DNA from 2 places in the Pseudomonas triclosanedens genome. Region 1 is predicted to be linked to the other one. Evidence: predicted binding sites of a transcription regulator. Region 1 holds the regulator's gene; the other holds the start of a gene.

Region 1 (7,205 bases):
CGCGCCGCAGCGCCGCCCAGACTCTGGCCGAAGCGATGGCCGCTCCGGTCGCGCCGGTTGCCGCCGCTGTCGGCCAGCAGGCCCTGGAAGCCATGCGCTTCGAGCTCAATGGCCTGCGCGAGCTGATCGAAGTGCAACTGGGCTCCATCGCCTGGAACCAACTGCAGAACCAGCGCCCGAAACAGGCCAACCTGTGGCGCCGCCTGCAGCGCATGGGGCTGCCGGCAGACCTGAGCCGCAACCTGCTGGAGCGCGTTTCTTCCATCGCCGATCCGAAGCAGGCCTGGCGCATGCTGCTGGCTCACCTGGCGCGTTCGATCCAGACCCCGGATGCGGACTTGCTGGAGCAGGGCGGTGTGATCGCGCTGGTCGGCCCGGCCGGCATGGGCAAGACCACCACCCTGGCCAAGCTGGCCGCCCGCTATGTGCTGAAATACGGGGCGCAGAGCCTGGCGCTGGTATCGATGGACAGCTTCCGCCTGGGCGCCCAGGAGCAGATCAAGACCCTCGGCCGCATCCTCAACGTGCCGGTCACCCTGGTCGATCCGGGCCAGTCGCTGATCCAAGCGATGGCTCCGCTGGCTCGCAAACGCCTGGTGCTGATCGATACTGCCGGCCTGCCTGCCAACGATCCGGCGCTGCGCATGCAACTGGAGGCCCTGGCGGCGCAGAGCCTGAATGTGAAGAACTATCTGGTGCTGGCGGCGACCAGCCAGAGCCAGGTGCTCAAGTCCGCCTGGCAGAACTATCGCCTGTGCGGTCTGGCCGGGTGCATCCTGACCAAACTGGACGAAGCCGGCAGTCTCGGCGAGGCGCTCGCGCTGGCTATAGGCCAGCGTCTCCCGGTAGCCTATCTGGCGGACGGCCCGCGAATTCCGGATGATCTGCAGGTGGCGCGCAGCCACCAACTGGTCAGCCGCGCCGTGAGCCTGCAGGCGCCGGACGAGCCGAGCGAGGACGCAATGGCCGACATGTTCGCCGGCCTTTACCAGCAGCCGGTGCGTCGCGCCGGCTGAACGAATTGAAAGCCCCGTTGTGGGGTGGCGGGTGGCCGGCAGGGCCGCCCGAGCAATGCGGATGCTCTGGGAGACGATCCGCGAGCGCTGGAAGCGGTAGAGCACCGCGGCCGGCAGGGCCGAAGCGCCAGGGGGCGCATCGGCTGAACGACGAGACAAGGTATTGATATGGGCATGCATCCCGTTCAGGTAATCGCAGTCACCGGTGGCAAGGGTGGCGTCGGCAAGACCAATGTGTCGGTGAATCTTTCGCTGGCGCTGGCCGACCTCGGCCGCCGAGTCATGCTGCTGGATGCCGACCTGGGTCTGGCCAACGTCGATGTGCTGCTGGGCCTTACGCCCAAGCGTACGCTGGCCGACGTGATCGAAGGCGAGTGCGATCTGCGCGACGTGATCCTCCAGGGGCCCGGCGGTATCCGCATCGTCCCGGCGGCATCGGGGACGCAGAGCATGGTGCACCTGACGCCCATGCAGCACGCCGGCCTGATCCAGGCGTTCAGCGACATCAGCGAAAACATCGACGTACTGGTGGTGGACACCGCGGCGGGCATCGGTGACTCGGTGGTGAGCTTCGTGCGCGCGGCGCAGGAAGTACTGCTGGTCGTCTGCGACGAACCCACCTCCATCACCGACGCCTACGCTTTGATCAAGCTGCTCAACCGCGACTATGGCATGACCCGTTTCCGCGTGCTGGCGAACATGGCTCACAGTCCCCAGGAGGGTCGCAACCTGTTCGCCAAGCTGACCAAGGTGACCGACCGCTTCCTCGATGTGGCGCTGCAGTACGTTGGCGCCATTCCCTACGACGAATCGGTGCGCAAGGCAGTGCAGAAACAGCGTTCGGTGTATGAGGCGTTCCCGCGCAGCAAGGCCTCGCTGGCTTTCCGCGCGGTGGCGCAGAAGGTCGATAGCTGGCCGCTGCCAGCCAACCCCCGAGGGCACCTGGAGTTCTTCGTCGAACGCCTGGTGCAGCATCCGACCACGGGTTCGGCCGTATGATGACGGCCTCCGGAGCGCGTATGTACAGCAAGGCGCAGGCGCAGAACTCCCAGGACCAGCTGATCCAGCGGTACGCACCGCTGGTCAAGCGGATCGCCTACCACCTGCTCGGCCGCCTGCCGGCCAGTGTGCAGGTTGAGGACCTGATGCAGGCCGGCATGATCGGCCTGCTGGAAGCATCCAAGAAGTACGACGCCGGCAAGGGCGCGAGCTTCGAAACCTACGCCGGCATACGCATCCGCGGGGCCATGCTTGACGAAGTGCGCAAGGGCGACTGGGCACCGCGGTCGGTGCACCGCAATACCCGCATGGTCAGCGACGCGATCCGCACGGTGGAAGCCAGAACCGGACGCGACGCTAAAGATCAGGAGGTTGCTGCCGAACTCAATATGAGTCTCGAAGATTATTACGGCATCCTCAGCGACACCCAGGGCAGCCGCCTGTACAGCTTCGATGATCTGTTGCAGGACGGCGAGCACGGCGCGGGTCTGAGCGAAGACGCTTCGCACCATGACAACGAGCCTTCCCACGGCCTGGAAGACGAACGCTTCCAGGCGGCGCTCGCCGATGCCATCACCAAGCTGCCCGAACGCGAGCGGCTGGTGCTGGCCCTGTATTACGACGAGGAACTGAACCTCAAGGAGATCGGCGAAGTGCTTGGTGTCAGCGAGTCCCGGGTCAGTCAGTTGCACAGTCAGTGCGCCGCGCGCCTGCGGGCACGTCTGGCGGAGTGGCGCGCGCACTGAGCTTCGGGTAGTTTCCCGTCGGCCTTTTCCGAAAGGAAATTCGCAGGGTCTCAGATTTCTTCTGGGTGACGTCCCTTTGACGTCGCCCTCTATGGATGAGCGCACGGCGCTCGATGAATTGACGGCACGCCCGCCAGGGCGCGTCTGGTATCGATGGAGGTCGGTTTGGACAAGAATATGAAAATTCTCATCGTGGACGACTTCTCCACGATGAGGCGCATCATCAAGAACCTCCTGCGGGATCTGGGGTTCACCAACACCGCAGAAGCCGACGACGGCACTACTGCGCTGCCGATGCTGCACAGCGGTAACTTCGACTTCCTCGTCACCGACTGGAACATGCCCGGGATGACCGGCATCGACCTGCTCCGTGCGGTCCGCGCCGACGAGCGCCTGAAGCACCTGCCGGTGCTGATGGTCACCGCCGAAGCCAAGCGCGACCAGATCATCGAAGCGGCCCAGGCCGGGGTCAACGGCTATGTGGTCAAGCCTTTCACCGCCCAGGTGCTGAAGGAAAAGATCGAGAAGATTTTCGAGCGGGTCGGCAGCTAGTCGACTCGAAAGCCGAGAGGGCGTCATGGATCTCGTCAACGAATCCGAGGGTGACTTCGAGTCGACCCTGAAAAAACACGCGCGCGAATTGGTCGATTGCCTCGAACGCGGCGAAGTACAGACCGCCGTGCAACTGATCTCCGAGCTCAACCAGGCGCGTGATCGCGGGCTTTATCAAGAAGTCGGCAAGCTCACCCGCGAGTTGCACAACGCCATCGTCAACTTCCAGATCGATCCCAGTTCCCGGCATGCCGAGGAAATGTCGCAGATCGCCGACGCTACCGATCGCCTGTCCTACGTGGTGCAGATGACCGAGAAAGCGGCCAACCGCACGATGGACCTGGTGGAAGAGTGCTCCCCGGTGGTTTCGCACATCGAGAGCGAAGCCAAGACGCTGCAGGAGGACTGGTCGCGCTTCATGCGCCGCGAGCTGGGCCCGGATGCCTTCCGCGAGCTGGCCAGGCGCGTCGAGCAGTTCCTCTACATCAGCGCCCAGGATAGCCGGAAGATTTCCGCGCACCTGAACGACATCCTGCTGGCGCAGGATTTCCAGGACCTCACCGGGCAGGTGATCAAGCGCGTCACCAAGCTGGTCACCGAGGTGGAGACCAACCTGGTCAAGCTGGTCTGGATGGCCGGCCAGGTGGATCGCTATGCGGGTATCGAGCATGACTACAAGGGCATGAGCGATGCCGTCGAAAAAGAAAGATCTTCCAAGGGTGAAGGTCCGCAGATTGCTGCCGATACAAGAAAGGACGTCGTATCCGGTCAGGACGATGTCGACGACCTGTTGTCCAGCCTTGGTTTTTGAGCGTCGCTTGACGCTGTAGAGGGAGCACCGAATGAGCTTCGACGCCGATGACGAGATCCTCCAGGACTTCCTGGTGGAGGCCGGCGAGATTCTCGAGCAACTGTCCGAGCAACTGGTCGAGCTTGAAAGCCGACCCGATGACATGGACCTGCTCAACGCTATTTTCCGTGGGTTCCATACCGTCAAGGGTGGGGCGGGCTTCCTCCAGCTCAATGCGCTGGTGGAGTGCTGCCACATCGCGGAAAACGTGTTCGACATCCTGCGCAAGGGTGAGCGCCGGGTCGACGCCGAGCTGATGGACGTGGTCCTGCAGGCGCTGGATACCGTCAACGTGATGTTCCAGCAGGTGCGTGACCAGGAAGATCCGACTCCCGCATCCCGGGAGCTGCTGGCCGCGCTGTCGCGCCTGGCCGAGCCGGGTGGCGACGAGCCGGCGGCGGCCGAGGCGCCCGCTGCGCCTGCCGCCGAGCCGGTGCAGGAGGCTGCTGCCACCTACGGCGACATCACCGATGCCGAGTTCGAGCAACTGATGGATGCCCTCGAGCCGGCACCTGCCGCGCCTGCCGCCGCGCCTGCTGCCGAAGGCGGCGCCGGCGACGAGATCACCGACGACGAGTTCGAAGCGCTGCTCGACCAGTTGCACGGCAAGGGGCAGTTCGGCGGTGCGAGTGAGCCCGTCAGCGCTGCGCCGGCTCCTGCCGAGGAAGCGCCGGCTGCCGCCAGCGGCGACAATATCACCGACGACGAATTCGAAGCGCTGCTCGACCAGTTGCACGGCAAGGGCCAGTTCACCGGCGCGAAGGAAGAGTCCGTCGCTGCCGAGCCCGCCGCGTCTGCCGGGAAAACCGAGGCCGTGCCGGCCGCCGGTGGCGACGACAACATCACCGATGATGAATTCGAAGCGCTGCTCGATGAGCTGCATGGCAAGGGTCAGTTCACCGGGGCGAAGGAGGAACCCGTTACAGCCGCCAAGCCGGCCGTGAGCCCTGCGCCGCAGAGCAAGCCCGCCGCCGTGCCGGCACCGGCACCGGCGAAAGCCGCCAAGCCAGCCGAAGCGCCGCGCGCCGCTGCTGCCTCCGCTGCCGAGAAGCCGGCAAGCGAGGCGGAAACCACCGTGCGTGTGGACACCGCGCGTCTCGACGAGATCATGAACATGGTCGGCGAGCTTGTGCTGGTGCGTAACCGCCTGGTGCGCCTGGGCCTGAACAGCGGCGATGAAGCGATGGCCAAGGCTGTCTCCAATCTCGACGTGGTCACCGCCGACCTGCAGTCTTCGGTCATGAAGACGCGCATGCAGCCGATCAAGAAGGTCTTCGGCCGCTTCCCGCGGCAGGTCCGCGACCTAGCCCGCAACCTCAAGAAAGAGATCAACCTGGAGCTGATCGGCGAAGAGACCGACCTCGACAAGAACCTCGTCGAGGCGCTCGCCGACCCGCTGGTGCACCTGGTGCGCAACGCGGTCGACCACGGCATCGAAGGCCCGGACGAGCGCGAGGCTGCGGGCAAGGCGCGTTCCGGCCGCGTGGTGCTGTCTGCCGAGCAGGAAGGCGACCACATCCTGCTGTCGATCTCCGACGACGGCAAGGGCATGGACCCGGACGTGCTGCGCGCCAAGGCCGTGGAGAAGGGGCTGCTGGACAAGGACGCCGCCGACCGTCTCTCCGAGTCCGATTGCTACAACCTGATCTTCGCCCCGGGCTTCTCGACCAAGACCGAGATTTCCGACGTCTCTGGCCGCGGGGTTGGCATGGACGTGGTGAAGACCAAGATTTCCCAGCTCAACGGCATCATCAACATCTACTCGACCAAGGGCCAGGGCTCGAAGATCGTCATCAAGGTCCCGTTGACCCTGGCGATCATGCCGACGCTGATGGTGATGCTGGGCAACCAGGCGTTCGCCTTCCCGCTGGTCAACGTCAACGAGATCTTCCATCTCGACCTGTCCAACACCAACGTGGTGGACGGCCAGGAAGTGGTGATCGTCCGCGACAAGGCCCTGCCGCTGTTCTACCTCAAGCGCTGGCTGGTGCCGGGCGCCGAGTGCGACGAGTCCAGCGAAGGCCACGTGGTGATTCTCTCCGTCGGCACCCAGCGCATCGGCTTCGTGGTCGATCAGTTGGTGGGCCAGGAGGAGGTGGTGATCAAGCCGCTCGGCAAGATGCTGCAAGGCACGCCGGGCATGGCCGGGGCGACCATCACCGGGGACGGGCGCATCGCGTTGATCCTCGACGTGCCGAGCATGCTCAAGCGTTACGCGCGGCGTATCTGATTTCGCGCGCGGGGACGCCCGCGCGCGGCAAGGCTTTACTCAGGAGTGTCTATGGCTGTCAAAGTCCTGGTGGTGGACGATTCGGGATTCTTCCGCCGCCGTGTCTCGGAGATTCTTTCCGCCGATCCGCAAATCCAGGTAGTCGGCACGGCCACCAATGGCCGCGAGGCGATCGACCAGGCGCTGGCGCTCAAGCCCGACGTGATCACGATGGACTATGAGATGCCGCTGATGGACGGCATCACTGCCGTACGGACCATCATGCAGCGCTGCCCTACGCCGGTCCTGATGTTCTCTTCGCTGACCCACGAGGGCGCACGGGTGACTCTGGACGCGCTGGATGCCGGCGCGGTGGATTACCTGCCGAAGAACTTCGAGGACATCTCGCGCAACCCGGACAAGGTTCGCCAGTTGCTGTGCGAGAAAGTCCATACCATTGCCCGCGCCAACCGTCGCTACGCTGCCTACGCCACGCCCCCTGCGGCCGGCACACCGGCCAGTGGCGCCGCGAGCGCTCCTGCGCGCCATGCGCCCATCACCAGCGCGCCGGCCGCTCCGGCGCCGGCGACCTCCGCCGCCCCAAAGCGTAAGCCCTACCGGCTGGTAGCCATCGGCACGTCGACCGGTGGGCCGGTGGCGCTGCAGCGGGTCCTGACCCAGCTGCCTGCCAACTTCCCCGCGCCGCTGGTGCTGATCCAGCATATGCCGGCGGCCTTCACCAAGGCCTTCGCCGAGCGGCTGGACAAGCTTTGCAAGATCACCGTCAAGGAAGCCGAGGATGGTGACCTGCTACGTCCGGGCGTGGCCCTGCT
Region 2 (7,205 bases), 530 kb from region 1:
CCGGGTCAGTATCTGATAGTTCAGCCGAGGAAGTTCATGGATATCATCGATACCATCAAAGAACAGATCGCCAACAACCCTGTCCTGCTGTACATGAAGGGCTCGCCGAATGCTCCGCAGTGCGGCTTCTCGGCCCGCGCTTCGCAGGTGCTGATGGCCTGTGGCGAGAAGTTCGCTTACGTCGACATCCTGCAGAACCCGGAAATCCGCGCCAACCTGCCCAAGTACGCCAACTGGCCGACCTTCCCGCAACTTTGGGTTGGCGGAGAACTGGTCGGCGGCAGCGATATCCTGGTCGAGATGTTCGAAAAGGGTGAGCTGCAACCGCTGATCAAGGACGCCGTAGGCAAGGCCGACGCCTGAGTCTTTCGTGCTGTCGCACAAAGCCCCGCTTCGGCGGGGCTTTGTTTTTGGGAAGAAACAAATGACTGAACAATCGCGGGCCAATGCCGCGCGCTGGGCGTGCGGATACTGTTTCGCCATGGGTGGGTTGGTTCACGGTAGCGTAATGGGGCGCATACCCGCGCTGAAGAGCATGACCGCCGTGGACGAGCAGCAGCTTGGCCAGGCGTTGCTGGGAGCGGGCTTCGGTGCGCTGCTGGCGTTCGTTTTCGCCGGCGCGCTGGTGCGCCGCTATGGCAGCCGGGCGATCACCGTCGCTTCCGGGTTGGCCTTGATGGCCTGCTTCCCGCTGCTCGGGCTGGCGCGGAACGTCTGGGAACTGGCGGCGGGTTTCCTCTTGGTCGGGCTGACGTTCGCCTGTATGGACGTGGCGATGAACACCCAGGCTGTGGAAGTGGAGCGCCGCATCGGGCGGCCCTGTATTTCCGGCCTGCATGGCATGTACAGCCTCGGCGGGCTGGCCGGCGCCGTTGGTGCCGCGGCATTCGCCGGGCTGGCTCCGATCTGGCATTTCACCTTGTTGGCGCTGCTTGCCGTGGCGGGCTTGCCATTCTTCGCACGTCATTTGTTCGAGGGACGACCGGAATCCGCGCTGGAGCAGGCACCGGCCAAACGCGGCTGGCGCCTGCCGCCACCGGGGCTGATCGGTCTCGGCTTGCTGACCTTGTGCGCATTTGTTTCCGAAGGTGCGGTAGCGGACTGGGGGGCGCTGTTGCTGCATCAGGTACTGGGCGCGTCCGAGCGAGTGGCTGCGCTGGGCTTCGCGGCATTCTCGGCGACGATGGTGCTGGGGCGGCTGTTCGGTGATCGCCTGCGCGTTCGCTTCGCCGACGAGGCTCTGGTTCGCACCCTGGCGTTACTCGCTTGCAGCGGGATGCTGCTGGCACTGTTCAGTCCCTGGGTTGGTGGCGCAATTGCAGGCTTCGCCCTGGTGGGCGCGGGTCTGTCGATCGTAGTGCCGGTGCTGATCGGTGCGGCGGGCAATCGTCCGGGCGTCGAACCGTCCAGCGGAGTCGCCGCCGTAGCGTCGCTCGGGTATGGGGGATTGCTGATGGGGCCGCCGCTGATCGGCTTCCTCGCCGAGCACGTTGGGCTGCGTCTGTCGTTACTGGTGGTGGTGGGGCTGTGCGCGGGGTTGGCGCTGAAGGCATCACTGGTGCGACGTCCGCCCAGGGCGAACGGCTAGAAGGGAAGGGCACCGGCGTCCACAACCGCGCCGGTGCCGCATGCCTGATCAGTCGTCTTCGTGCATATGCGACTGCAGGTAGTTTTCCAGGCCGACCTTCTGGATCAGGCCGAGCTGGGTTTCCAGGTAGTCGATGTGTTCTTCCTCGGACTCGAGGATGTCCTTGAGCAGGTCGCGGCTCACATAGTCGTGCACGCTTTCGCAATGCACGATGGCATCTCGCAGATCCTTGGCGGCCTTCAGTTCGAGATTCAGGTCGCACTGCAGCATTTCCTGAGTGTTCTCGCCAATCAGCAGTTTGCCCAGATCCTGCAGGTTGGGCAGCCCTTCCAGGAACAGGATGCGTTCGATGAGCTTGTCGGCGTGCTTCATCTCGTCGATGGACTCGTGGTACTCGTGCGCGCCAAGGCGCTTCAGGCCCCAGTCGTTCCACATGCGCGAGTGCAGGAAGTATTGGTTGATGGCGATCAGCTCGTTGCCGAGGACCTTGTTCAAGTGCTGGATAACTTTCTTGTCGCCTTTCATGCCGGAGTCCTGCCGTGTGGAGTGGGAGAGACTGAAAGTGTGGTCCGCTTATAACTATCTGTCAAACATAAGTGCTTGAATTTGTTATAAAAAGGAATATGAATGCGAATGTTTTCATTACGCAATTCGGCGCTAAAACGCTGAATTGCAGGCACAAAAAAACCGGGCCAGGCCCGGTTCTTCGGAGTTTTTCGCTTGGCCGACCGGCGGTAGCGCCAATCAGCTCGCAGCGTAGGCGAGGTTGTAGTTCATCGCTTGTGCGCTTTGCAGTTCGCCGAGAGTATCGCGAACGACCTGCTTGGCAAGGCAGGCACATTTGCCGCACTGGGTGCCCACGCCGGTGCATTCGCGCACCTCGCGATAGTTGCATGCGCCGTCGTAGATAGCATCGCGGATCTGGGTATCGGTGACACCTTGGCAGAGGCAGACGTACATGGTTGCACTACAAGTCGCTGTGGGGTTGTTGGAAGCGATACTAATCTTAATGAGAATGATTGTCAAAGTTTGTCGGGGACGTAACAGAGGCTGCTGACAAATGGTCATATCGCTCAATGAGTTAGGTCTTCGGACGTGTTCGAAGATCGAGGTGTATCATGGCAACCTCACTGGAGTGGATAGCCCGTGGAGCCGGTCGTATCGAGCTGGAGGGCGTTTTCACTCCTTCGCGTCCTCACCAAATCAGGAGATATGGAATGAGCGTACTCGTAGGTAAGAAAGCTCCCGACTTCAATGTGGCCGCGGTTCTTGGCAATGGTGAAATCGTCGACAGCTTCGTTCTGTCCGAGGCCATCAAGGGCAAGTACGGCCTGGTTTTCTTTTACCCGCTGGACTTCACCTTCGTCTGCCCGTCCGAGCTGATTGCGCTGGATCACCGCATTCCTGAGTTCCAGGCACGCAACGTTGAAGTCATCGGCGTGTCCATCGACTCCCACTTCACCCACAACGCCTGGCGCAACACCCCGGTGGAGAAGGGCGGTATCGGCCCGGTCAAGTACACCCTGGCTGCCGACATCACTCACCGGATCGCCAAGGACTATGACGTCGAGTCCGAAGAAGGTGTCGCATTCCGCGGCGCATTCCTGATCGACAAGAATGGCGTGGTGCGTTCGCAGATCATCAACGACCTGCCGCTGGGGCGTAACATGGATGAGTTGCTGCGCCTGGTCGACGCCCTGCAGTTCACCGAAGAGCACGGCGAAGTCTGCCCGGCCAACTGGAAGAAGGGCGACAAGGGCATGACCGCATCGCCCGAAGGTGTTGCCACCTACCTGGCGGAGCATGCCGACAAGCTGTAAGGCTGTTCTGCAATGAAAAGCCCCGCTTCGGCGGGGCTTTTCATTGGGGCGCGATACATTCTGGCCGGAAAGAAAAAAGCCCCTTCATCGAAGGGGCTTTCTTTATCGAGGGAGCGATCAGTGATCGTCCTCCATCCAGCCGCCGAATTCCTTCCAGCGGTTGACGATGCCGCAGAACAGCTCGGCGGTCTTCTCGGTGTCGTAACGGGCGGAGTGCGCCTCGCGGTTATCGAACTCTATACCTGCCGTCTGGCAGGCCTTTGCCAGCACGGTCTGGCCGTAGGCGAGGCCGGCGAGGGTCGCGGTGTCGAAGCTGGAGAATGGGTGGAACGGATTGCGCTTCACCCCGCTGCGAGCCACTGCGGCGTTGAGGAAGCCGAGGTCGAAGCTGCTGTTGTGGCCCACCAGAATGGCGCGCTTGCAGCCGTTGGACTTCAGCGACTTGCGCACACCGCGGAATATCTCGGTCAGCGCCTGCTCTTCCTGCACCGCCATCCGCAGCGGGTGGTCCAGCTTGATACCGGTGAACTCCAGTGCCGCCTGCTCGATGTTGGCCCCCTCGAACGGTTCCACCCGGAAGAAGTAGGTGTGCTCCGGGAACAGATAGCCGCTCTCGTCCATGCCGATGGTGACGGCGGCGATTTCCAGCAGTGCGTCGGTAGCGGCGTTGAACCCGCCGGTCTCTACATCCACCACGACCGGCAGGTAGCCGCGGAAGCGGCGCGCCATCGGGTGGCGAGGGCCGGGCGGGAAGCTGCCGTCCAGCTCTTCCTCGAAGACTTCGTTCTCGTCACTCATGCCTCGGTCTCCAGCAGGCGCCAGCGCAGCTTCTCGCCGGCACGCAGCGGAACCACTTCGTAGTCGCCGAACGGCAGGCTTGCCGGGGCTTCCCACTCGTCGCGCACGAGAGTGATGCGGTCGCTGTTGCGCGGCAGGCCGTAGAAATCCGGGCCGTGGAAGCTGGCGAAGGCTTCCAGCTTGTCCAGCGCATTACGCTGTTCGAAGGCTTCGGCATACATCTCGATAGCGGCGTAGGCGGTGTAGCAGCCGGCGCAACCACAGGCGGCTTCCTTGGCGTGGCGAGCGTGGGGGGCCGAGTCGGTGCCCAGGAAGAACTTCGGGCTGCCGCTTACCGCCGCGTCCAGCAGCGCTTCCTGATGTACGTTGCGTTTGAGGATCGGCAAGCAATAGAAATGCGGACGGATACCGCCAACCAGCATGTGGTTGCGGTTGTAGAGCAGGTGGTGGGCCGTGATGGTGGCGCCGACGTTGGCTGGGGCGGACATGACGAATTGTGCGGCATCGCCCGTGGTGATGTGTTCGAACACCACCTTCAGAGTCGGGAAGCGCTCGACCACGCGGGCCAGATGTTCGTCGATGAAACGCTTCTCGCGGTCGAACACGTCGACCTCCGCACGGGTCACTTCGCCATGCACCAGCAGCGGCAGGCCAACTTCGGCCATCGCTTCCAGGACGTGGAATATATTGTCGATGCTGGTCACGCCGGAATCGGAGTTGGTGGTGGCGCCGGCCGGATACAGCTTGGCGGCGTGCACATAGCCGGATGCCTTGGCGGCGCGCACATCTTCCACAGCGGTGCGGTCGGTGAGGTAGAGCACCATCAGCGGCTCGAAGCGGCTGCCGGCCGGACGGGCGGCAAGGATGCGCTGGCGATAGGCATCGGCTTCGATGGCGTTGCGTACCGGTGGAACCAGGTTCGGCATGATGATGGCGCGGCCGAAGGTGCGGGCGGCGTCGCCGACGGTTTGCGCGAGTGCGGCGCCGTCGCGCAGGTGGATGTGCCAGTCGTCGGGGCGCAGGAGTGTCAGGCGGTCGGACATGCGGATTCCAGGAAGGCGGGTTGCAGCGGAAAGAGTGGGGAAATGCTACCGGAAAAGGCCGGCGGCGGCACTCGCTATCAAGTTTTGCCGTGCTCGACCGATAGTTTCAGGGAATTCATCTCAGCTCGTGTGGAACCCGCCGTGCGCCAACCTTCTCTCTTTCTGTTCGCCATTTGCGCCAGCCTTCCGGCCTGGGGGCTGACATTCCAGTCGCGCCTGGAAAGCGCCGAGTGGACGGTGGCCGGCGATCAGTTCGAGTGCCGGCTGTCGCAGAATGTGGCGGGCTTCGGCCTGGGCGAGTTCGTCTGGCGCGCCGGCGAGCAGCCGACCTTCCGTCTCAAGCCGCAGCAGGATTGGCTTGGCCGTGGCGCGGCAACGTTGCTGGCGGCTGCGCCGCCGTGGCGTCCGGGACAGGGCGATGTGAATCTGGGAGCGGTGCAGGTCGGCTCTGGCGATGTCCCGTTCAACAGCACCCAACAGCAGGCCGGCCGCCTGCTCAGTGGCCTGCTGGAGGGGCGGACGCCGGAGGTCAGGCACCGTACCCGCGATGGCGAGCGCCTGCTGGTGCGATTGCTTCCGACCCGGTTCGCTGCCGGATACGCGCAGTTTCAGGATTGCTCGACGAAAATGCTTCCGGTCAATTTCGACCAGGTCAGGCAGAGCCAGATTGGTTTCCCCGGCGGAGGCACCGAGCTGGATGCCCTGGGACGCTCCAAGCTGGACATCATCCTGCAATATATGAAGGCCGATCCGAGCGTGAACCGGATCGAGCTGGATGGCCATTCCGACAACAGCGGCAACCGCCTGACCAACCGCGACACGTCGCGCCGCCGCGCCATCGCGGTGATGGAGTACCTGAAGTCCCAGGGGGTACCGGAGTCGCAGATCACCGTACGCTTCTATGGCGAGCGCTACCCGCTGGTGAAGAACAGCTCCGAGGCCAACCGGGCGCGCAATCGCCGGGTGACGGTCAACCTGTCGCGCGGCCCGGTCGTCGAAGAGGAGCCGGTAGCCCCGGCTGCGCCGAGCGCGCCCGCGCCAGCGGCTCCGCAAGCGGCTTCGACGGAGGGAGCACCACCCGCCGCGGGCTCACCCGCCACGGCGCCTGTGCCCAGGGGTTAGGCTGCGGCAGCTAGTCGCACCGACGATAGTATTTGTCGCTTTGTCGTCAAAAGCTGTCGCGCCTCTGTAAATTATCCTGAGCGGGCAGTAGAATCGATCCCTTTCGTGACAACCCCCGTGGAGTTGAGTGGCATGGCGGACGTGAAGAAGGTAGTCCTGGCGTATTCCGGTGGCCTGGACACCTCCGTAATTCTGAAGTGGCTGCAGGATACCTATAACTGTGAAGTGGTGACCTTCACCGCCGATCTGGGTCAGGGCGAGGAGGTCGAGCCGGCCCGCGCCAAGGCCAAGCAGATGGGTGTGAAAGAGATCTTCATCGAGGACCTGCGAGAAGAGTTCGTCCGCGACTTCGTCTACCCGATGTTCCGTGCCAACACCGTCTACGAAGGCGAGTACCTGCTGGGTACCTCCATCGCTCGCCCGCTGATCGCCAAGCGCCTGATCGAGATCGCCAACGCGACCGGCGCCGACGCCATTTCCCACGGTGCGACCGGCAAGGGCAACGACCAGGTGCGTTTCGAGCTGGGCGCCTACGCGCTCAAGCCGGGCGTGAAGGTGATCGCTCCCTGGCGCGAGTGGGATCTGCTGTCCCGCGAGAAGCTGATGGACTACGCCGAAACCCACAACATTCCGATCGAGCGCCACGGCAAGAAGAAATCGCCGTACTCGATGGACGCCAACCTGCTGCACATCTCCTATGAAGGCGGCGTGCTGGAAGACACCTGGACCGAGCACGAAGAGGACATGTGGAAGTGGACCGTCTCCCCGGAGAACGCCCCTGACACCGCGACCTACATCGAGCTGACCTACCGCAAGGGCGACATCGTTGCCATC

The links. Region 1 encodes FliA, which starts transcription of late flagellar genes. Its sites were predicted from a motif close to CTAAAGTTTNNNNNNNNNNNGCCGNTAA; they were not measured.
Region 2: a site for FliA is predicted at 5,326-5,353, ahead of OU419_RS07560 (flagellar protein MotY). Genes of this name have one in related genera too.

The regions. Positions count from the first base shown of each region.
Region 1 is NZ_CP113432.1:2,126,868-2,134,072, forward strand. Features, by position in the region: gene flhF (flagellar biosynthesis protein FlhF) at 1-1,016, shown strand, start outside; gene fleN (flagellar synthesis regulator FleN) at 1,185-2,015, shown strand; gene fliA (RNA polymerase sigma factor FliA) at 2,012-2,761, shown strand; gene OU419_RS10030 (chemotaxis response regulator CheY) at 2,939-3,313, shown strand; gene OU419_RS10035 (protein phosphatase CheZ) at 3,339-4,124, shown strand; gene OU419_RS10040 (chemotaxis protein CheA) at 4,156-6,393, shown strand; gene OU419_RS10045 (protein-glutamate methylesterase/protein-glutamine glutaminase) at 6,445-7,205, shown strand, end outside.
Region 2 is NZ_CP113432.1:1,600,572-1,607,776, forward strand. Features, by position in the region: gene grxD (Grx4 family monothiol glutaredoxin) at 37-363, shown strand; gene OU419_RS07530 (MFS transporter) at 425-1,588, shown strand; gene bfrB (bacterioferritin BfrB) at 1,637-2,113, opposite strand; gene OU419_RS07540 (bacterioferritin-associated ferredoxin) at 2,333-2,548, opposite strand; gene OU419_RS07545 (peroxiredoxin) at 2,806-3,408, shown strand; gene rnt (ribonuclease T) at 3,526-4,206, opposite strand; gene pyrC (dihydroorotase) at 4,203-5,249, opposite strand; gene OU419_RS07560 (flagellar protein MotY) at 5,391-6,371, shown strand; gene OU419_RS07565 (argininosuccinate synthase) at 6,504-7,205, shown strand, end outside.